DNA from 3 places in the Acidovorax sp. FW305-C-20-28 genome. Region 3 is predicted to be linked to each of the others. Evidence: predicted binding sites of a transcription regulator. Region 3 holds the regulator's gene; each other region holds the start of a gene.

Region 1 (7,016 bases), on a different contig from region 3:
CTCGCGCGGCACGGTGCAGAACCGCCTGCGCAAGATGGAGGAGAGCGGTGTCATCACCGGCTACACCCTGCGCCTGCGCCCCGACTCCGAGCCCCAGCGCATCCGTGCATGGATGAGCATTGCCGTGGAGGGCAATGCCGCGCCCGAAGTCATCCGCGCGCTGCGCGGCGAGCCGGCCGTGGACACCCTGCACAGCACCAACGGCCGCTGGGACATCGTGGCCGAGGTGCGGGCCGAAAGCCTGGAGGCCTTCGACCGGGCGCTCGGCCGCATCCGCCTCACGCCGGGCATCGCCAACACCGAGACCAGCATCCTTTTGTCCACCTACAAGGCCTGATGGGCAGGCGCCTGCGTGACACTGGCTAGGGAGTTTCCTGCATGCCCCTCGCTGCAGGACTGCAGTCCAATGCAAGGATCTATGTCTTCCAAGGATTCCACCATGCAACGCCGCCGTCAGATCATCCAGTGGGGTGCCGCTGCCGCGGTGGCTCCGGCCACCCTGCTGGCCCAGGCCCAGGCCTTTCCGGCCAAGCCGATCAAGCTCGTGATCGCCTTCCCTGCGGGCGGCCCCACCGACATCACCATGCGCTCGCTGGCCGACAACGCCGGCAAGATCCTCGGCCAGCCCGTGATCGTGGAGAACAAGCCTGGCGCCGGCGGCACGCTGCCTGCGCAGCAGCTGCAGGGCTCCGCGCCCGATGGCTACACCATTGCGCAGATTCCGCTCGGCGTGTTCCGCCTGCCCTACACCACCAAGATCAGCTGGGACCCGGTCAAGGACATCGCCTACGTGCTCAACGTGACCGGCTACGCCTTCGGCCTGGTGGTGCCCGCTGACTCGCCGCTCAAGACCTGGACGCACTTCGTGGCCTGGGCCAAGGCCAACCCGGGCAAGCTCAGCTACGGCTCCACGGGCACCATGACCAGCCCGCACCTGACCATGGAACTCATCGCCCAGCAACTGGGGCTGGAGCTGCTGCACGTGCCCTACAAGGGCAGTGCCGACCTGATGCAGTCCATCCTGGGCGGGCAGATCATGGCGGCGGCCGACTCCACCGGTTTCGCGCCGCAGGTCGAGGCCGGCAAGCTGCGCGTGCTCAACACCTGGGGGGCCGAGCGCCTGGCCAAGTTCCCCGATGCGCCCACGCTCAAGGAGCTGGGCCTCAACCTGGTGCAGAACTCGCCCTTCGGCATCGGTGCGCCCAAGGGCACGCCCGACGCGGTGGTCAAGCGCCTGCACGATGCCTTCAAGAAGGCCATGGAGCAAGAGAGCTACAAGACCGCCCTGGCGCGCTACGACATGGTGCCCATGTACATGAGCACCTCGGCCTACCAGAAGTTCGCGCAGGACACGTTTGCGCGCGAGAAGGCGCTGGTCGAAAAACTGGGCCTGGCCAAGCCGTCTTGATCAGAGCCAACCCGCCTTGCGGAAGCGGTAGTACAGGTAGCCGCAGGCGCTGGCGATGACCGCCAGCGCAGCGGCGTAGCCATAGCGCCATTTCAGCTCCGGCATGTGCTCGAAGTTCATGCCCCAGATGCCCGCGAAGGCCGTGCACACCGCGAACAGGCTGGCCCAGGCGGCCAGGCGTTTCACGACCTCACCGTCCTCGATGGTCACCATGGACAGGTTCACGTGGATGGCCGTGCCGATGGAATCGCGGATGGATTCGATGGAGGCGTTGATGCGCCCCAGGTGGTCCACCACATCGCGGAAGTATTCCTGCGAAGGGGTGCACAGTTGCGGCACGCGCCCGCCATGCAGCTTGCCCGCGCCTTCGAGCAGGGGTGCCACCCCGTGCTTGAGCAGCGTCAGGCGCTGCTTGAGCGCATACAGCCGCTGCACGCTGCCCCGCGCCTTGCCCTTTGCCGAGAAGATCTGCTGCTCGATGGTGTCGAGCTCGACTTCGAGCGCATCGATGACCGGGAAGTAGCGGTCCACCACCGCATCCATGAGCGCATACAGCACGAAGCCCGGCCCCGTGGCCAGCAGCTCGGGCTCGCGTTCGCAGCGCTCGCGCACATCGGTGAAGCCCTGTTCGCTGCGGTTGCGCACCGAAACCACGTAGTTGCGGCCCACGAAGACATTGAGCTCGCCGATGCGTGCCGGTGTGGCGTTCAGGCCCTCGGTCTCCAACAGGTGCAGCACCACGAAGAGCGAGTCGCCGTACTCCTCCACCTTGGGCCGCTGGTGGCCGTGCTGGGCGTCCTCGATGGCCAGCGGGTGCAGGTGGAAGGCCTGCTGCAATTCGGTCAGTTCCTGCTCGGTGGCGTCGTGCAGCGCCACCCAGACAAAGCAGTTGGGCAGGTGGATGTGGTCGCCGATCTCGCCGATGGGGATGTCGGCAAGCTTGGTTCCGTTTTCATAGACAACGCAGTTGATCAGCATGTCGGCTCCGGGCACATGGGGGTGGCAATGATCTTGCCATTGCCCCGCCTGGCCGTGCACGCACGCGGGCCGCCAGGCGGCATCTCTGGCAAAAGCTTTACGCCGGGCACCGAAGTTTTTATGCGGCCTTTATGGCTGACTGCCTACGCTCGATCCCCTGTCCATCTGCGTTTGATTGCAACCCATGAAATTTCCCCGTGCCCCTTTCGCCATGGCCCTGCTGACCGCTTTCCCCCTGCTGGCCAGTGCCCAGCTGACGGGCAACGTCAGCCTGACCACCAACTACAAGTTCCGCGGCCAGGACCAGGATGCGTCCAAGGTCAAGGCCGTCAAGCCCGCCATCCAGGGCGGCTTCGACTACGCCTTCGGCGAGTCCGGTTTCTATGTAGGCAACTGGAACTCCAGCGTCGACTGGCTGCCTCGCAACTCCATCGAGTCCGACATCTACGGCGGCTACAAGTTCAAGGCCGGCTCGGTCGATCTGGACGTGGGCCTCTTGACCTACATCTACCCCGGCAACAGCAACGGCAACACCACCGAAGTCTATGGCGCCGCCACCTTCGGCCCCGTGACCGCCAAGTACTCGCACACTCTGTCCAAGGACTACTTCGCCTACGCCGGTCCCGGCTTCAAGGGCCGCAACACCGGCTACCTGAACCTGGCCTTCGCGCAGGAAGTGGCGCCCAAGATCACCGTCAAGGCATCGGTGGGCTACACGCGCTTCGGTGGCGACATCGTGGCCCCCAACTACATCGACTACAGCGTGGGCGGTGCCTATGACTTCGGCTCGGGCCTGTCGCTGGGCGCGGCCGTGGTGGGCGCCAACAAGAAGGACTACTTCGGCCCTGTCAACCAATCGCGCGTGATCGTCATGCTGACCAAAGCCCTGTAGCTGCTCAACGCCGCACCAGGCGCGCCGGCAGGTGGTTGAGCCGCAACGCCATGTTGGCGCGCCCTTCGCCGAAGTGCACCAGCCAGGCATGCGTGATGCGGCTGTTGGCCTGGCTGGCGCTCCAGAACCAGGTGGGCGGCGTGTCGGGGAAGGCCTCTGTGTCGATGGCAGGGTCGCGGCGCGCCTCGTCCACCAGCGTGTGCAACTCGCCCACCGTGGGCAGGCGCCAGCCGGCCTGCTGTGCGGCATGGTCGGCCGCCTCGATCTGGGTGAAGGTCTGGGGCTCGCCCGTGCAGCCCAGGCCGCTCCATGCCATGCCCTCGGCGCAGCGGCGCCAGGTCAGGCCGGTGCTGCGGTCATGCACTTCCTGGCCGCCAGCGCGCACGGAAAACCGGCTGGGTGTGTACTGGGCCGTCCACAGGTAGCCACCCAGGGCGCACAGGCCCAGGGCCAGCCAGGCGATGGCAGAGCGCCGGGCCATGTGCGCCGGGCCTGGTGCCGTCAGGCGGCGGTCGCCACGCCCGCCAGGATGCGCTGCGCCACCTGGGCGAAGCCGGCACCGCGCTCGCCTTCGGTCACATAGCGCGGCAGGTGCGCCAGTTGCGGCACGAAGCGCGCGATGTTGGCCACGCCCACGCTGTGCGCGAAGTGCTGGAACATGAGCTGGTCGTTGGTCGAATCGCCCACATAGACCCATTGGCCGATCTCGGCATCGAGGTCGCGGCCGAACAGTGTGCGCACGACCCAGCGCGCGCCTTCGAGCTTGTTGTGCGCGCCGAACCAGCCATTGATGTGGATGCTGCTCACCGTGGCGTTCATGCCGGCCGCGCGCATGCGCTGCACGGCGGCGTCGATGGCCTCTTGCGGCAACTGGGTGAACTCGCTGTGGTCGATGGCGATGTCGGTCTCGCGCCCCGGCGAGTCGGTGGCGCGGTGTGCGCCCGGCACTTCACGCTCCACCTGCGCCAGCACCTGCTGCATGCGCGCGTAGTTGGCCGTGCGCGTGGGCTCGTCCTGCTGGTAGGTCTTGGCCAGCGCCGCGCCCGCCGGGCCGGCCACGCGGCGCAGCGCCACGGCGCCGTTCTCGGCCACGATGGCGTCCACGGGCCAGCTCAGCGCAAAGGGCTCGCTCCAGCCCACGGGGCGGCCGGTGATGGGAATGACGTGCAGGCCGGCGGCGCGCAGCGCGCCCAGCGCCTGCAGCGCATCGGGCGTGATGGCGCCGTCGGTGGTCAGGGTGTCGTCGATGTCGGTGAAGACACCGACCAGCGGCCGGTGGGCCGCAGGGGCCCATGCACTCAGGGGTTGCATCGGTAGGCTCAGCTCGCGCTGCCCAGGCTCAGCCCGGCGTGCTCGCGCAGCGGGTGGAAATGGATCTTGGGAAAACGCTCCTGCGCCAGGCGCACGTCGTAGGGCGAGGTGCACAGGTAGGCCAGCGTGTCGGCCGCATCGTGCGCCAGGCGCAGCGGGTAGGCGTCGGTGAAGGCGCGCAGGTCGGCCGCATTGTCGGCCGTGATCCAGCGCGCGCCGGTGTACTGGCAGCCTTCCAGGCGCACGTCGGCGTCGTACTCGGCCTTCAGGCGGTGCTGCACCACTTCGAATTGCAGCTGGCCCACGGCGCCCAGCAGCATGTTGCCGCCGGCATCGGGCTTGAAGACCTGGATCGCGCCTTCCTCGCCCAACTGGGCCAGGCCCTGCTGCAGCTGCTTGGTGCGCAGCGGGTTCTTGAGCACCACGGTCATGAACATCTCGGGGGCGAAGAACGGCAGGCCGGTGAACTGCAGGTTGGCGCCATCGGTGATGGTGTCGCCGAGCTGCACGCCGCCGTGCGTGGTGAAGCCGATGATGTCGCCCGCATAGGCCTCTTCGACCGCCTCGCGGCGCTGCGACATGAAGGTCACGACCGAGGTGGGGCGCAGTTCCTTGGCGCTGCGCTGCACCTTGAGCTTCATGCCCGGCGTGTACTTGCCCGAGGCCACGCGCACGAAGGCGATGCGGTCGCGGTGGTTGGCATCCATGTTGGCCTGCACCTTGAACACCACGCCGGCAAAGCCTTCGTCCTCGGGCTGGATGGTCTTGACCACGGGCTGCTTGTTGACCTGCAGCGTGCTCACGCGCGGGCCGGGGGGCGGGGCCATGTCGACCAGGGCGTCGAGCACTTCCATCACCCCGAAGTTGTTCACCCCGGAGCCGAAGAACACGGGCGTCAGCTTGCCGGCCAGGAAGGCCTCGTGGTCCCACTCGGGCGAGGCGCCCACGGCCAGCTCCATGCTTTCGAGTGCCGCGTCGAATTCAGCGCCGAAGCGCGCGCGCAGCGTGGCTTCGTCGGACAGGGGAATGGATTCGAAATCCTGCGGGCGGCGTTCGCTGCCGGACTCGAACACCGTCATGGTCCTGGTGCGCAGGTTGATGATGCCGCCGAAGGCCTTGCCCTGGCCCACGGGCCAGGTCATGGGGCAGCAGGGCATGCCCAGCTCGCGCTCGACCTCGTCCATGATGTCCAGCGGGTCGCGCACTTCGCGGTCCATCTTGTTCACGAAGGTGATGATGGGCGTGTCGCGCTGGCGGCAGACCTCGATCAGGCGGCGCGTCTGCGCTTCCACGCCGTTGGCGGCGTCGATCACCATCAGCGCCGAGTCGACGGCGGTGAGCACGCGGTAGGTGTCTTCCGAGAAGTCCTTGTGGCCGGGCGTGTCGAGCAGGTTGATCACATGCTCGCGGTACAGCATCTGCATGACCGACGAGGCCACCGAGATGCCGCGCTGCTTTTCGATCTCCATCCAGTCCGAGGTGGCGTGGCGGCTGGCCTTGCGGCCCTTGACCGCGCCCGCGATCTGGATCGCGCCCGAGAACAGCAGCAGCTTTTCGGTCAGCGTCGTCTTGCCCGCGTCGGGGTGGGAAATGATGGCAAAGGTGCGGCGGCGCCGTGTTTCGGGGGCGTAGGACACAGGGAATTCCAAGAGAGGGCAGGGGTGGGCAGCTCGCTGCGGCAGGGGCCTGCGGCAGTCGGCGCGGCAGGCGCTCACGCGCCCGAAACCGCCGATTTTACCGGGCGCGCGCTCCCCGTCTCTGGCCGGGGGCTCAATGCGCCTGGGTGTGGCGTGCGTACATCTTCTGCATGCCGCCCAGCCAGCGCTCGTAGTCCTGGCCCTTGTTGCGGAAGTACTGCGCCACCTCGGGATGCGGCAGCACCAGGAAGCGGCCGTCCTGCATGGCGGCCAGCACGTCGCCCGCCACCTGCTCGGGCGGCAGGATGCCGTCGTGCGAGGCCGAGCCGCCATCGCCCGTGACCATGGCGGTCTGCACCGACTGCGGGCACAGGCAGGCCACGCCCACGCCCTTGCGGCCGTAGGCGATGCGCAGCCATTCGGCAAAGGCCACGGCCGCATGCTTGGTGACGGCGTAGGGGGCCGATTCGACGATGGTCAGCAGACCGGCGGCCGAGGCCGTGACGAGGAAGAAGCCTTCGCCGCGCTCCACCATCTCGGGCACTACGGCACGCGCGGCCCAGACATGGGCCATGCCGTGGATGTTCCACATCGCGTCCCACAGCGGGTCTTCGAGCTCGATGCCACCCGGGCGGCCCAGGATGCCGGCGTTGGAGAGGTAGGCGTCCACACGGCCATAGCGCTCGCGCGTGGTGGCCACCAGGGCCTGGATGTCCGCCTCGCGCGACACGTCGCAGCGCACGGCCAGGCCACCGATCTCGTCGGCCACGGCCTGGGCCGCCTCCAGCTG
Region 2 (7,016 bases), on a different contig from region 3:
TCGGTGCTGGCGGCCAGGTCGGCCTTGCGGGGTTCGAGTTCATCGCCGAGCTTCTTCGCCTGGGTGAGCACGGCGGTCTTCAGGCCCGCGAACGAGAAATCCAGGTCGCCGCTGTGCAGCAGCGGGCGCGGCAGCTTGAAGGCTGCAGGGTCGCCCTGCTCGGCCAATTTCGACAGTGCAGGCCCGCCGGGGTAGCCCAGGCCCATGAGCTTCGCCGACTTGTCGAAGGCCTCGCCGGCCGCGTCGTCGATGGTTTCGCCCAAAATCTCGTAGTGGCCCACGCCGTCCACACGCATGAGCTGGGTATGGCCGCCGGAGACCAGCAGCGCGACGAAGGGGAACTCGGGCGGGTCGGCGCTCAAAAAAGGCGAGAGCAGGTGCCCCTCGAGGTGGTGCACGCCCAGCACGGGCTTGCCCAAAGACGCACCCAGGGCGCAAGCCACGCCCGCGCCCACCAGCAACGCGCCGGCCAGGCCCGGGCCACGCGTATAGGCCACCACGTCCACATCGGCCAGGTGCTTGCCCGATTCGCCCAGCACCTGGGTCGCCAGGGGCAGCACGCGACGGATGTGGTCGCGGCTGGCGAGTTCGGGCACCACGCCGCCATAGGCCTGGTGCATTTCGATCTGGCTGTGCAGCGCATGCGACAGCAGTGCGGGCACCTGGCCGTCCGTGCGCGTCTCCACCAGGGCCACGCCGGTTTCATCGCAGGAAGACTCAATGCCCAGTATCAACAACGTCATGCCCTCAAGTGTAGAGGCCCTGCGCCCGCCGCGAGGCGCCACAATCGGACAACCCCACGCACTGCACGCCTCCCGCCCCTCCATGGCCGACGCCCTCCACTTCCATTCGCCCCAGACGGCGCAGATGCTGCTCATGGCCCAGCAGGTACGCGCCTGGGAGCGCGTGGCGCCCGCCGAGTACCAGGCCCTGCAGCAGCGCCAGCTGCACACGCTGATGCGCCATGCCCACCAGCATTCGCCCTTCTGGCGCCAGCGGCTGGAAGCGGCCGGCTGGCCTGCATCGCCGCACACGGTGCTAGCCCGCCTGCCTGTGCTCACGCGCGCCGACCTGCAGGCGCACTTTGCCGACGCCCGTGCGCGCTGGCCCGGGCTCAGGGACGAGGATGTGGCCGCCTCCGTCACCTCGGGCTCCACTGGCGAGCCAGTGCGTGTGGAAAAAGCCAGCGCCATGTACTCGCCCCTGTATGCGGCCATTTCCTGGCTCGAAGCCCAGTGGCACCAGCGCGATGCCCGAGGCAAGATCGCCGTGCTGGGCACGGGCCTCACCGATGGCACGCAGGACACCTGGGGCGACATGTACGCCGCCATGGGTCTGCGCGGCCCCTGCGTGCTGCGCAATATCACCCAGCACGGCATGGAATCGCACCTCGAGTGGCTGCTGCAGGAGCAACCCGACTACCTCAAGTGCAGCCCGTTTGCCGCGGCCGAACTGGCGCGCATGGCGCTTGCGCGCGGCGTGCAGCTGTCCATCCGGCAGGTGATCTCGCAGTCCGAGCGCGTCACACCGGCCCAGCGCGCCCTGTGCCGGCAGGCCTTTGGCGCAACCATCATCGACCGCTACTCCTGCGAGGAGACGGGCTGGATCGCCTTGCAGTGCCCCACGCACGAACACCTGCACCTGCTGGGCGCGACCACGCTCATGGAGATCGTAGATGACGACGGCAGCCCCTGCCCTGTGGGTGTGTCGGGCCGGGTGCTGGTGACCAGCCTGCACAGCTTTGCCATGCCCATCCTGCGCTACGAGCTGGGCGACATCGCCGAGTGGGGCCCGACCTGCGGCTGCGGCATGGTGTTGCCTGTGATCGCGCGCATGGGCGGCCGCACCCGGCACCTGGTGCACACCGCACGGGGGCCCCTGCCCATGCCCTTTCTGGGTGATGAACTGGGCCGCATCGAATCCATCCGCGCGTTTCGCATGCGCCAGTACGCGGACGGCACGCTGCAGCTGCAGATCGAGGCGCCCCAGGCGCTCACGGCCGGCGAACACGCCGCCGTGCGTGCCGTGTTCGCCGCCAATGGCATGGCCGACCTGCCGCTGCATGTGGAGCAGTTGGAGCGCATCGACTGGCCTGCCGGGCGCAAGCGCGAGGAGTTCGAGCGCGTGGACCGCCTCTTCACACCCGCCAGCCCGACCTGACTGCGCTTGCTTACTGCGGCCAGACCTTGCCCTTGTTCACAAAGGCAGCGCTGCCGGCCCGGTAGCCGAAGTAGACCTCGACATTGGCTGCCCGCATCTCGGCTTCGGTGAAGTCCAGCGAGGGCTTGAACTGCAGCGTGGCAGCGTTGGTCACCTGGCTCGCAAAGGCAATGCCCTCGGTGTCTGCCGGCACCTGGCTGGTCCAGGTGCCATCGCCCTTGCGGAAGAACCACAGGTCTGGCGTGGAGCCCGTGGCCGGAATGCGCGCCGCCACCCAGGCGCTGATCTTGGGGTTGGCTGTGACGTCGGCGGCAGCCTGCGCCAGGGTGATGCCCAGTTGCAGCGGCTGGCCGGCCGTGGACAGCACGGCCGTCGACACCGTGGCGACCGCCGAGGCCTGGCCGCTCGCCTGCTGGTCCGTGGTGCTGCTGGTGCCCACGGCAGGGCTCGGGCCCTCCACCGGGTCGGGGTAGGTCGAGCTGGTCCAGGTGATCGCCGCATAGCCGGCCGCGTACCGGGCCATGTCCACGTCGATGGCGCCCTGCACGTCGTACAGCGGACTGCCGTTGATCTGGCGGATGTAGAGCCAGTTGCCCTGGCTCGTGCTGCCCTTGTTCGCATCGAGCTGCCCGCCGACGAAGCGCACCGTGCCACCGCCGTCATGCACCACCAGGTGGTCGTCACCCGGCTCGTTGACCAGGCGCGCGAACGTGGTGTCGATGTGCTCGGTGGCCTGCACGTTGGCGTACTCCGCGGCGCTCAGGGCCGCTTCGCGCACCGGTGCCGCGCCGTAGCGCAGTGCAAAGGCCGCTTCGGTGCGCTGGGGCGCATAGCCCGAGAACATGAACGAGCGGGTGCCTGCAGGGATGAAGACCTTGAATTCCTTGTACTGCAGCTGGTAGTTGGTGAACTCGGGCAGCGCCAGCGATCCACCGCCAGGGAAGGCGCAGCCGCCCGTGGCATAGCCGATGGCGCAGCCTGTGACCCCCTCGGGCGCGTACTGCTGCTTGAAACCGATCTTGCTGTCGAAGGTGTAGTTGTAGGTGCCGGCGGCCGGTGGCAGCGCGATCTTGAGCGCCGACTGGTGCAGCGAGACGAAATTGGCGGCGTGGGCCCACGGGGCCAGCACAGAAAGGCACAGAACAAGCAGAAACCGCATTGAAAACCACTCCAGGAACAGACGACGGACAGCCCAAAAAAGAAGCGCCCCCTGAACGCCACGAGAACCAGGCTCGCGGCGTTCGCAAGGGCACTTCACCATTCGATTATAAAAAATAACTTTTTTACAAGCTCCGCCATGCGGGTGGAGCCGACAGGTGCAGGCGCGCCCCGCAGCGCCAGGCACACGGGGCGAGACTCTGAGGGACGATCCTCCGGGAAGTTCCGGTAAAGATCCGAGCGTTACACCTGTGAGCGCAGGCCAGCCTGCTGCGCCCTGCGCGCCGCCAGCAGCTGCTGCACCATGGACGAGAGGGGCGTGGTCTGGGTGTCGAAGCGCGATTCGGGTGCGCCTGGCACCTCGTAGGCCCCATCCAAGCCGGTCAGGCCGGTGATCAGCCCGGCCCTGGCACGCGCGTACAGGCCCTTGGGGTCGCGGCGGGCGCATTCTTCCACGGGCGTGCTCAGGTGGATCTCATGGAATTCGCCGGGCGCAAACAGGGCACGCACGCGCTGGCGGTCTGCCTCGAAGGGGGAGACAAAGGCGCACACCACGGTCAGGCCGTTGTGGGCCATCAGGCGCGCCACCTCCCCGGCGCGGCGGATGTTCTCGGCCCGGTCGGCGGCCGACAGCCCCAGGTCCGAGCACAGGCCCTTGCGCAGCTCATCGCCGTCGAGCACGCAGGCCCGGCCACCGGCCTGCTGGAGGGCATCGGCCAGCGCGGTGGCCAGGGTGGTCTTGCCTGCGGCCGGCAGGCCGGTGATCCAATAGACGAGAGGGGCGGTCAAACAGGGCTCCTGCGTGGGCGGGGGGGAGTCAACAAGGTGCTTGTGCTCCTACTGTATGCCAGCCACGGCCCTGCCAGGCACCGAAAGTGGCACCCCGGCCTCCCCGGGCCCTCCCTTCTTACCAGCGGTCCGAGCGCATGCGCAGTTCCCACCCACCACCGCGCAGCTCGTACACGCCCACGGCGCCGTAGCGCTGCTCACCCTTGTCGTCCCAGGTCATGGTGCCGATCACCGGGGCATAGCCGTTGATGCTGTGCATGGCCTTGGTGATGTCCTTGGGCGCGGCGGACTTGGCCTTCTGGATCGCGGCGGACAGCACGTAGGTGCTGTCGTAGCTGTAGTGGCCGCCATAGGCCGGGGCCTTCTTGAACTCGGCCACGTACTTTTCGAGGAAAGGCTTGCCGGTGGTGAATTCCTTGGCCTCCAGCACCGGCGAGGTGGCGTAGATGCCTTCCACGATGCCCGCGCCCTTGGCCATGTCGGTGGTCTTGATGGTGTCACCGCCCAGCAGGCGCACCTTGGTGTGGCCCGCCTTGCGCAGGGCCTCCAGCAGGGCGATGGCCTGGAAGTCGTTGAGCGTGGAGACGATCACCTCCACCCGGGCGGCCTTGAGCTCGCCGGCCAGGGCCTCGAAGTCCGTGGTCTTGTCGTCGAAGGACTTGCGCACCACGACCTCGCGCTTTTCGGCCTTGAGCTGCTCGGCCGCGCCGTCGGCCAGGCCCTTGCCATAGGGGGTGCCGTCGTCGAGCGCGGCATAGCGGCTGGCGCCCAGCTGCGTGGCCGCGAACGAGCCGATGGCCCGCGCCTGCAGGGTGTCGTTGGCCACCATGCGGAAGGTGGTGGGAAAGCCCAGCTGCGTGAACTTGGGGTTGGTGGAGATGGCGATCTGCGGGATGTCCTTGGCCGCGTAGATGGGAGCGGTCTCGATACTCACGCCCGAATTCAGGTGGCCGATGACCGCCACCACGCCGGCATCCACCAGCTGCTGGGCCACGGTCTTGCCGGTGGCGGCGTCGGCCTTGTCGTCCACCGAGACCACTTCCAGGGTCACGCGCTTGCCGTCCACGGTGTAGCCGCCCTTGTTGAGCTCGGCCACGGCCAGGTTCACCCCGTTGAGCAAATCCTGGCCCAGGGCGGCCAGGGGGCCGCTCAGGGGCTGGGCCACCCCGATCTTGATGGTGTCGGGCACTTTGCCGCAGCCCGCCAGCAAGGCGGTGGCGGCCACGGCGGAGAAGGCCAGGCTGGCCGAGAATCGGCGCCGGTCGATGGGCAGGTTCATGCAGGAAACTCCATATCAGTGTGTCAATGTGACCGGATGTATATGCGACGCCGCAAAGAGGCGCTATCGGGTATGCCCTCCCAATACACACTCTATTAGCAAGTTTCAGGCCCCCGCCGCCAGCGGCCCGCCAAAACCAGGGTAGACCCCGGTCTGCACCAGCCCGGCGCACCAATTTGTGGCGTAAATCTTGCTATGCTGACGGCATGAACGAGGCCTTGCGCATAGTGGTGGTCGCCCCCGATCTGGCGGTCACCGACCCCGATGACGAGCACGCCCTGCTGCAGGCAGAGCGCTCGCGGGCGCTGCGCATCGGCCTGCTGGAAAACAACTTCAACCTAGTGGCTACACTGCCGGCGGATGTGTTCCTGAGCGAGCGACTGGCCCAATTGCAGCCCGACCTCATCATCGTGGACGCCGAGAGCGAGGCCCGCGATGCGCTGGAACACGTGGTGATGGCCACGCGCAACGAGCGCCGCCCCATCGTCATGTTCACCAACGACGAGGACACCTCGCACGTGAAAGCAGCGGTGGCCGCCGGCGTGTCGGCCTACATCGTGGCCGGGCTGGCGCCCCAGCGCATCCGCCCCATCCTGGACGTGGCGATGGCGCGCTTCCAGCACGAGCAGGCACTGCGTGCCGAGCTCGCCGACGCCAAGACCGAACTCAAGGACCGCAAGACCATCGACCGCGCCAAGGGCCTGCTGATGGAGCGCCAGGGCCTGACCGAGCAGGCCGCGTACGAGAAGCTGCGCAAGACGGCCATGGACAAGGGCCTCAAGCTGGTCGACGTCGCACAGCGCATGCTCGACGTGGCCGATCTGCTGGGCTGACAGCCCCGCGGGCATCGCGCGCGACGCCGCCAACGCGCGGCGCACCACTCCTGCCCGCCCACCGCACTGCGCATGCCCGCGATGGTGCACCGCACAACACCTGTGCAGTCGAACCCGGTGCATGGCGCCTGCATCCCCATGGTGCATCTGCCAGAAACTCCTTTGAAACAAGGCTTCTTCGCTATCAAAAACATAGCAACATGGCGAGCAAGAAGGCTGGCACGGCGCTTGCATTACCGGGACAAGACCAACGAAGGTCTTCGATGAGCGGTATCCATCCAATGGCGGGCGGGTACCCCTCGCCACCGGACAGAGGCGTCCCCACCCGCGCTTGGCACTGCGTGACTTTCTTTTTGAAGTTGCAGCAGCCCGGCGCCGGGGGGACGCCTTTTTTGTTTTTCAAGCCACCAGGGAAGCAACCATGACCGATCTGCTCAAAACCAGTCTCAACCGCCGCACCGTGCTGCAGGCCGCCACCGTGGGTGCCGTCGGCGTGAGCCCCGCCCTGCGCGCCCTCGTGCATGCACAGGGCTCGGACGCGCCCGAGAAGAAGGAAGTGAAGATCGGCTTCATCCCGCTGACCGATTGCGCCAGCGTGGTGATGGCCTCGGTGCTGGGCATCGACAAGAAATACGGCGTGACCATCATCCCCACCAAGGAAGCCAGTTGGGCCGGTGTGCGCGACAAGCTGGTCAACGGCGAACTGGACTTCGCCCACGTGCTCTACGGCCTGGTGTATGGCGTGCACCTGGGCATTGCCGGCCCCAAGAAGGACATGGCCGTGCTGATGAATCTGA
Region 3 (7,016 bases):
AAGCTGGCCATGCTGGGCTGGGAGGCCCGCGTGAGCGAGCGTGAGCAGAACGGCCGCACGGTGTTCCGTGTGCGCGTGGGGCCCTTCACCAAGCGTGACGACGCCGCCCAGCTCAAGGACAAGCTGGACACCACTGGCGTGGAATCCGCCCTGGTGCGGGTGCAGCGCTGACGGTGCAGGCGGGCCGCTGCCCGCCTGAACTTTTTCCAGGGGCGTGGCTCACACCCCCAACACCAGACCAAGGAGTGTCTTTTTCATGAAACGCCGCGAGTTTTCCCTGTCTGCCGCTTCCGCAGTGGCTGCATCCGCCCTGGCCCTGCCCGTGGCCACCCCCGCACTTGCGCAGGCGCGCCAGTTCAAGGAGGGCAAGGACTACCGCAAGCTCGACAAGCCGCTCACACCCGATGCACCGGCCGGCAAGGTCGATGTGATCGAATTCTTCTGGTACGCCTGCCCGCACTGCAACGCCTTCGAGCCCACGCTGGAAGCCTGGATCAAGGCCGCTCCCAAGGAGCTTTCCATCCGCCGCGTGCCCGTGGCCTTCAATGCCAGCTTTGTGCCGCTGCAAAAGCTGTACTACACGCTCGAAGGCATGGGCAAGGTCGGCGAACTGCATGCCCGGGTCTTCCGCGCCATCCACGTCGAGAAGGTCAAGCTCGCCAAGGACGAGGAGATCATGGCCTGGATCGCCACGCAGGGCGTGGACGTGGCCAAGTTCAAGGAAATCTACAGCTCGTTCACGGTCTCCAACCAGGTGCGCCGTGCTTCGCAGCTGCAGGACGCCTACGGCGTGGAAGGCGTGCCCTCGATGGGTGTGGCCGGCCGCTACTACACCGACGGCACGATGGCGGGCAGCATGTCCGTGGTGCTGCAGGTGGTGGATCAACTGGCGGGTGTGGCGCGCAAGGCCTGACCCTGGCCTGGCGGGACGACCTCCTGCTGCCGACCCAAGCCCGCACATGCGGGCTTTTTTCATGGGGTGTCGCCACGGGTGGCTACAATGATCTGCAAGATTCGTGCCCTATGAACTACCGCATCCTCCCGACCCTCCTCCTCGCGGCCCTGGCTGTCGTCCAGACCGCGGCCCATGCCGAAAAGGCCGACCGCAACAAGCCCATGAACATCGAGGCCGACGCACTGCGCCACGATGAGCTCAAGCAGACCAGCGTGTTCACTGGCCGGGTGGTCATGACCAAGGGCACCATCGTGTTGCGCGGTGCGCGGCTCGACGTGCGCCAGGACGCGGACGGCTACCAGTTCGGCGTGGTCACCGCCGAGCCGGGCAAGCGCGCCTTCTTCCGCCAGAAGCGCGACACCCTGCCAGGCGCGCCCGACGAGTTCATCGAAGGCGAGAGCGAGGTCATCGAATACGACGGCCGCGCCGACAATGTGAAGTTCATCACCCGTGCGGAACTGCGGCGCTTCCGCGAATCCACGCTGACCGATGAGATCACCGGCCAGGTCATCGTCTACAACAACCTGACCGACGTGTTCACCGTGGATGCCAAGCCACGCAGCAGCACCAATGCCGCGGGCGACGCGCCCGCACCCGGTGGCCGCGTGCGCGCCATCCTGTCGCCCAAGGAAACCCCGGCCGGTGCCGCGGCACCGGCCGCACCGGCCTCCGGCACCACCCTGCGCCCCAGCAGCACCCTCGGCGGCGCCAAGTGAGCGAGGCTGCCGTGAACACCGTCGCCGCGTCCCCGGCGGAAAGCCGGCTGGAGGTGCACCACCTCGAAAAATCCTATGGCAGCCGCAAGGTCGTCAAGGACGTTTCGCTGGTCGTGCAAAAGGGCGAGGTCGTCGGGCTGCTCGGCCCCAACGGCGCGGGCAAGACCACCTCGTTCTACATGATCGTGGGCCTGGTGCGCAGCGATGCCGGCGATATCCGCATCGACGGCCATTCGGTGGCCCACATGCCCATCCACCGGCGCTCGCGCCTGGGCCTGTCCTACCTGCCGCAGGAAGCCTCGATCTTTCGCAAGCTCACGGTCGAGGAAAACGTGCGCGCCGTGCTCGAGCTGCAGCGCGGCGAGGACGGCCAGCCCCTGGCGCGTGCCGTGATCGAGGAGCGCCTCACGGCCCTGCTGACCGAGCTGCGCGTGGAGCACCTGCGTGCCTCGCCCGCACTGGCCCTGTCGGGCGGCGAGCGCCGCCGCGTGGAGATCGCCCGTGCGCTGGCCACGCAGCCGCGCTTCATCCTGCTGGACGAGCCGTTTGCCGGCATCGACCCCATCGCGGTGATCGAGATCCAGCGCATCATCGGCTTCCTGAAGGCACGCGGCATCGGCGTGCTCATCACCGACCACAACGTGCGTGAGACGCTGGGCATCTGCGACCACGCCTTCATCATCAGCGACGGCCACGTGCTGGCCCAGGGAACCCCGTCCGAGATCGTCGACAACGCCGAAGTGCGCCGGGTCTACCTGGGTGAACACTTCCGCATGTAGCCCCACGATGGAACGGACGCCCTTTGCCCACCCGCCTTCGCTGCAGTCCCGGAAGGACGCGCGATGAAGCCCGGCCTGTCGCTGCGCGTATCGCAGCACCTGGCGCTCACGCCGCAGCTGCAGCAATCGATCCGGCTGCTGCAGCTGTCCACGCTGGAGCTGGGCCAGGAGGTCGAGCAGATGCTCGACGAAAATCCGTTCCTCGAACGCAATGCCGACGAGGCGCCGCGCGAGGAGTTCGGCGTGGACACGGCCGATGCGCCGGCCCAGCCCGATGAGTACAGCTCCGACGATGCGGTCTACTCCAACGCCCCGGGCAGCAGCACGCCGAGCGAGTCCGTGGCCGACACGCCCCAGGGCGATGGGGAACTGGGCAGCAGCGCCAGCGACGAGCCCGACTGGAGCGGGGATGGCACAGTGGATGTGTCCCCCAACGATGCCGAGTGGGGCGGCGATGCGCCGGCCCGCAACCGCAACGATGGCGAAGGCGACGAGGCCGATGCCACCGAGCTGGCCCGCTCGCACGAATCGCTGACCGCCTTTCTGCACCGCCAGGCCCTGTCGCTGCGCCTGTCCGAGGTGGACAGCGCCGCACTGCGCTTCCTGATCGAATCGCTCAACGACGATGGCTACCTCGAAGAGCCCCTGGAAGAGCTGGCCATCGCCCTGGCCGGCCCCGACGATCTGGAGCAGATCGAGGAACTGGTGCACCGCTTCACCGTGGCCCTGCGCCTGCTGCAGAGCTTGGAGCCCGTGGGCGTGGGCGCCCGCAACCTGGGCGAATGCCTCACGCTGCAGCTCTCGGCCCTGGCGGCCGACGAGGACAGCGATGCCGACCCCGACACCGTGCAGACCGCGCTGCGCGTGTGCCAGCAGCCGCTGGAGATGCTGGCACGCCGCGACATCCGCCGCCTGACCCAGCTGTGCGGCGACGGCGAGGAGCGCACACGCGCCGCCATGGCCCTGATCGCCCGGCTGGAGCCGCGCCCGGGCCGCAAGTTCGTCGATGTGGAGCGCAACATCATCGTGCCCGACGTCATCGTGCGCAAGGCCGGGCGCGCCAACGGCCGCGACGGCCAGCACAATTTCATCGTGGCGCTGAACCCCGACGTGATGCCGCGCCTGCGCGTGCACGACATCTACGCCGGCGCCCTGCGCGGCCACAAGGGCGGCGAGGGCCACCAGGCCATGCAGCAGCGGCTGCAGGAGGCGCGCTGGTTCATCAAGAACATCCAGCAGCGCTTTGACACCATCCTGCGCGTCTCGCGCGCCATCGTGGAGCGGCAAAAGAGCTTCTTCACCCATGGCGAGCTGGCCATGCGCCCGCTGGTGCTGCGCGACATTGCCGACGAGCTGGGCCTGCACGAGTCCACCATCAGCCGGGTGACCACGGCCAAGTACATGGCCACGCCCATCGGCACCTACGAGCTCAAGTACTTCTTCGGCTCGGGCCTGGGTACGGAGACGGGCGGCAATGCATCGAGCACGGCCGTGCGTGCGCTCATCAAGCAGTTCGTCGCGGCCGAAAGCCCGGCCAAGCCGCTGTCGGACAGCCAGATCGCCGAGATGCTCAAGGAGCAGGGTATCGAATGCGCACGCCGCACCGTGGCCAAGTACCGCGAAGCGCTCAAGATCGCACCCGCCAACCTGCGCAAAGCGCTCTGATCAGGGCAGGTTGCGGAAGGCGCGGCTGGAGATGCTGACGGCATTGCCGTCCGGGTCCTTGGCATTGGCGAAGGCATAGCCCTTGGCCTGGTGCGTGGGTCCGAACTCCAGCCCCTGCGCCAGCGCCTGGGCCTTGAAGGCCTCCACTTCCGGCACATGGAAGCACAGCTTGACCCCTGCCTGCCCGAGCTTCACGCTTTTGGCCGCCTGGTGGATGAGGATGCCAGCCCCGCCACCGGGGGCGTGCAGCTCGATCAAGCCCTCCACCACCACCTCGCCCGTGGTCTCGAACCCGAAGTGCGCGCGGTAGAAGGCGGCGCTGCGCTGCATGTCGCGTGCATAGACCATCACGGTGCCGAGGACGGCAGGCAGAGCCATGGTCAGGGCGCCTTCGTCGCCGGCGCACGCCGCAGCGAGCGCAGCAATTCCAGAGCCTGGGCCGTGGGCTCCTGCGGTGCGCCGTTGACCAGCACCGTGAAGGTCACGCGCAGCTCGTTCATGCCCAGCACCCCCTGGGTCAGGTGCTTGTAGCCATCGGGTTCGGGCGCGCGGTCGGTGGCCGAGAAGTAGTAGCCCGTCTTGCCCGGGGCGCCCAGGTCCTGGAGGGGCAGATCGCTTTCGACGGCCTTGGGTTTGGCCCGGGCAGCGCCCGCCTGCACCAGGGCCCGCAACTCCTCGGCCGTGGGAGCCTTGGGCGCACTGCCCACGGGCCAGATGGGCGTGATGAGCATCTGCAGCACCTTGGCGTCCGGGCCGCTGATGGCCACCGAGGGCGGCAACTCCGCATGCGGGCGGCGCACCTGGGCGCGCCAGGGTGCCGGCAGGTCCATCACCAGGTCGTCGCGGCCGGGCAGGGGCACGCGCAGTTCTTCGGCAAGCACGGGCAGGCACAGCGCAAAGGCCATGGAAACAAGGGTGGTACGGAACATGGGGTGTGTTTATTGGCGTTTGGCAAAGACGGCGTCGTAGGACTGGGTGCTGAAACCGTTCACCCGCTGGCCATTGGTGAGCAGCACCGGCACGCCGCGCGCACCGATCTGCGCGAAGGCGGCCTTGCCGGTCGGGGTGTCCACATCGAATTCGCGGTAGGCGATGCCCTTGCCGCCCAGGTAGGCCTTGGCCGCCTTGCAGTAGCCGCACCAGGTGGCCATGTAGAGAGTGACCTCGCCCCGTGGCTGGGCCGCGGCAGCCGGGGCCCCTGCGGAGGCCTGGCCGGGCGCGGCCGGCGGCAGCGGGTTGCCCGGCACCACGCTGATGGGCGGGGCTTCGAGCTTCATGGTCTTGTGCCCCGCACCGGACGCGGGCGGCTGGTCGCTGTAGACCACCTTGCCATTCGGGTCCACGGATTTGTAGAGCGTCTGGGCGTGTGCCGTGCCTGTGAGCGAGGCCACCACCAGGGCGAGGATCAGGCTGCAGCGCAGGGGGTGCATGGGGGCTCCGGGTAAAATCGGCATCCCGGGAGCATAAGAGACTTCTGCCGCCCCGCGGTCCGCTGGGGCCATGCCTCACCCGTATGGGGCACCCTTGCAGCCCCCGATACCCTTTGCCGGGCTTTTCCGCAGGGCGCCATGTCCCCGGTTCGCTGCCTTTTCCCGATCCTTCTGTTTTCCCGCGCCATGGCCCGCATCGTTTTCGACCTTCCCGCGCAGTTCGGTTTTGCCACCGAGCTGCAGATCTACATCAGCCACGTCAACCAGGGCGGGCACCTGGACAACGCGCAGCTGCTGAGCCTGGTGTCCGAGGCGCGCGTGCGCTTCTTCCAGTCGCTGGGCTACCCCGAGGCCGATGTGGGCGGCCTGTCCACCGTGGTGGGCGACATCGTGGCGCAGTACAAGTCCGAGGGCTTCCACGGCGAGACCATGCGCGTGGAGATGGCGCCGGCCGACCTCAACCGCTATGGCTTCGACCTGGTCTTTCGCATGACCGAGAAGACCTCGGGCCGCGAAGTGGCGCGCGGCAAGGTGGGCATCGTCTTCATCGGCCGCAGCGACCGCAAGGTGGCGCCCATCCCCGAATCCATCCGCCAGCTGCTGCTGGCGCGCGCCGCATCCCACGCATGAGCGTATCCTGTCGCCCAGTGCCATGAACCAACTCCAACTCTTTCTTCCCTGCGCCGCCGGTGTCGAGGGCTACCTCGCCGACGAGGTGCATGCCATCACCGGCCTCACGGGCCAGGACCTACTGGTCGGCCGCGGCGGTGTGCTGCTGCGCGCCTCGTGGCGCCACGCGCTGCTGCTCAACCTGCACAGCCGCCTCGCGCAGCGCGTGCTGGTGCAACTGGCGCACCGGCCCTACCGCTCCGAGAACGACCTCTACGGCATCGCCAGCGAGGTGGCCTGGGAGATCTGGTTCACCACGCGCCAGACCTTCAAGGTGGAGGTCACGGCCCAGCACAGCCCGCTGCAGAGCCTGAACTTCGCCGGCTTGCGCGTGAAGGACGCGGTGGCCGACCGCTTTCGCCACAAGACGGGCGTGCGGCCCGATGTGAACACCCAGTGGCCCGATGTGCGCATCCACCTGCACCTGACCACTGACGAGGCCACGGTCTACATCGATACCTCGGGCGAGCCGCTGTTCAAGCGCGGCTGGCGCGAGGACAAGGGCGACGCCCCGCTCAAGGAAACCCTGGCCGCAGCCATGATCGCCGCGAGCGGCTGGGACCCGCTGGGCGATGACCCCGTGCCCCTGTACGACCCCTGCTGCGGCAGCGGCACCATCGCCATCGAGGCAGCGCAGATCGCCTGCCGCATCCCGGCCGGCATGCTGCGCCGCTTTGCGTTCGAGAAACTCCTGCCTTTCCAGGGCCATGTGTGGTCGGCCATCCAGGCCGAGGCCGAGAGCGCCATCCGCCCCAGCCCCGTGCCCGTGTTCGGCAGCGACGTGGCCCACCGCATGGTCGAC

What was found. Region 3 encodes sigma-54, which starts transcription at its own class of promoters, with help from an activator protein. Its sites were predicted from a motif close to TGGCANGNAANCTGCTTT; they were not measured.
Region 1: AC3WOH_RS18250 (TorF family putative porin) is a predicted target of sigma-54. The motif match lies at 2,409-2,426, and genes of this name have one in related genera.
Region 2: AC3WOH_RS33280 (ANTAR domain-containing response regulator) is a predicted target of sigma-54. The motif match lies at 5,566-5,583, and genes of this name have one in related genera.

What each region holds. Positions count from the first base shown of each region.
Region 1 is NZ_JBYSYM010000015.1:116,683-123,698, reverse strand. Features, by position in the region: gene AC3WOH_RS18265 (Lrp/AsnC family transcriptional regulator) at 1-337, shown strand, start outside; gene AC3WOH_RS18260 (tripartite tricarboxylate transporter substrate binding protein) at 440-1,408, shown strand; gene AC3WOH_RS18255 (magnesium and cobalt transport protein CorA) at 1,409-2,386, opposite strand; gene AC3WOH_RS18250 (TorF family putative porin) at 2,571-3,278, shown strand; gene AC3WOH_RS18245 (Lcl C-terminal domain-containing protein) at 3,283-3,759, opposite strand; gene AC3WOH_RS18240 (HAD-IIB family hydrolase) at 3,780-4,589, opposite strand; gene AC3WOH_RS18235 (peptide chain release factor 3) at 4,598-6,226, opposite strand; gene AC3WOH_RS18230 (SDR family oxidoreductase) at 6,360-7,016, opposite strand, start outside.
Region 2 is NZ_JBYSYM010000055.1:9,121-16,136, reverse strand. Features, by position in the region: gene tsaD (tRNA (adenosine(37)-N6)-threonylcarbamoyltransferase complex transferase subunit TsaD) at 1-743, opposite strand, end outside; gene AC3WOH_RS33300 (phenylacetate--CoA ligase family protein) at 826-2,160, shown strand; gene AC3WOH_RS33295 (hypothetical protein) at 2,171-3,319, opposite strand; gene cysC (adenylyl-sulfate kinase) at 3,562-4,107, opposite strand; gene AC3WOH_RS33285 (branched-chain amino acid ABC transporter substrate-binding protein) at 4,226-5,386, opposite strand; gene AC3WOH_RS33280 (ANTAR domain-containing response regulator) at 5,593-6,219, shown strand; gene AC3WOH_RS33275 (CmpA/NrtA family ABC transporter substrate-binding protein) at 6,641-7,016, shown strand, end outside.
Region 3 is NZ_JBYSYM010000004.1:30,420-37,435, forward strand. Features, by position in the region: gene AC3WOH_RS06595 (SPOR domain-containing protein) at 1-171, shown strand, start outside; gene AC3WOH_RS06600 (thiol:disulfide interchange protein DsbA/DsbL) at 257-913, shown strand; gene lptA (lipopolysaccharide transport periplasmic protein LptA) at 1,024-1,671, shown strand; gene lptB (LPS export ABC transporter ATP-binding protein) at 1,683-2,450, shown strand; gene AC3WOH_RS06615 (RNA polymerase factor sigma-54) at 2,514-4,115, shown strand; gene AC3WOH_RS06620 (VOC family protein) at 4,116-4,493, opposite strand; gene AC3WOH_RS06625 (hypothetical protein) at 4,496-5,044, opposite strand; gene AC3WOH_RS06630 (glutaredoxin domain-containing protein) at 5,054-5,545, opposite strand; gene AC3WOH_RS06635 (acyl-CoA thioesterase) at 5,732-6,175, shown strand; gene AC3WOH_RS06640 (THUMP domain-containing class I SAM-dependent RNA methyltransferase) at 6,198-7,016, shown strand, end outside.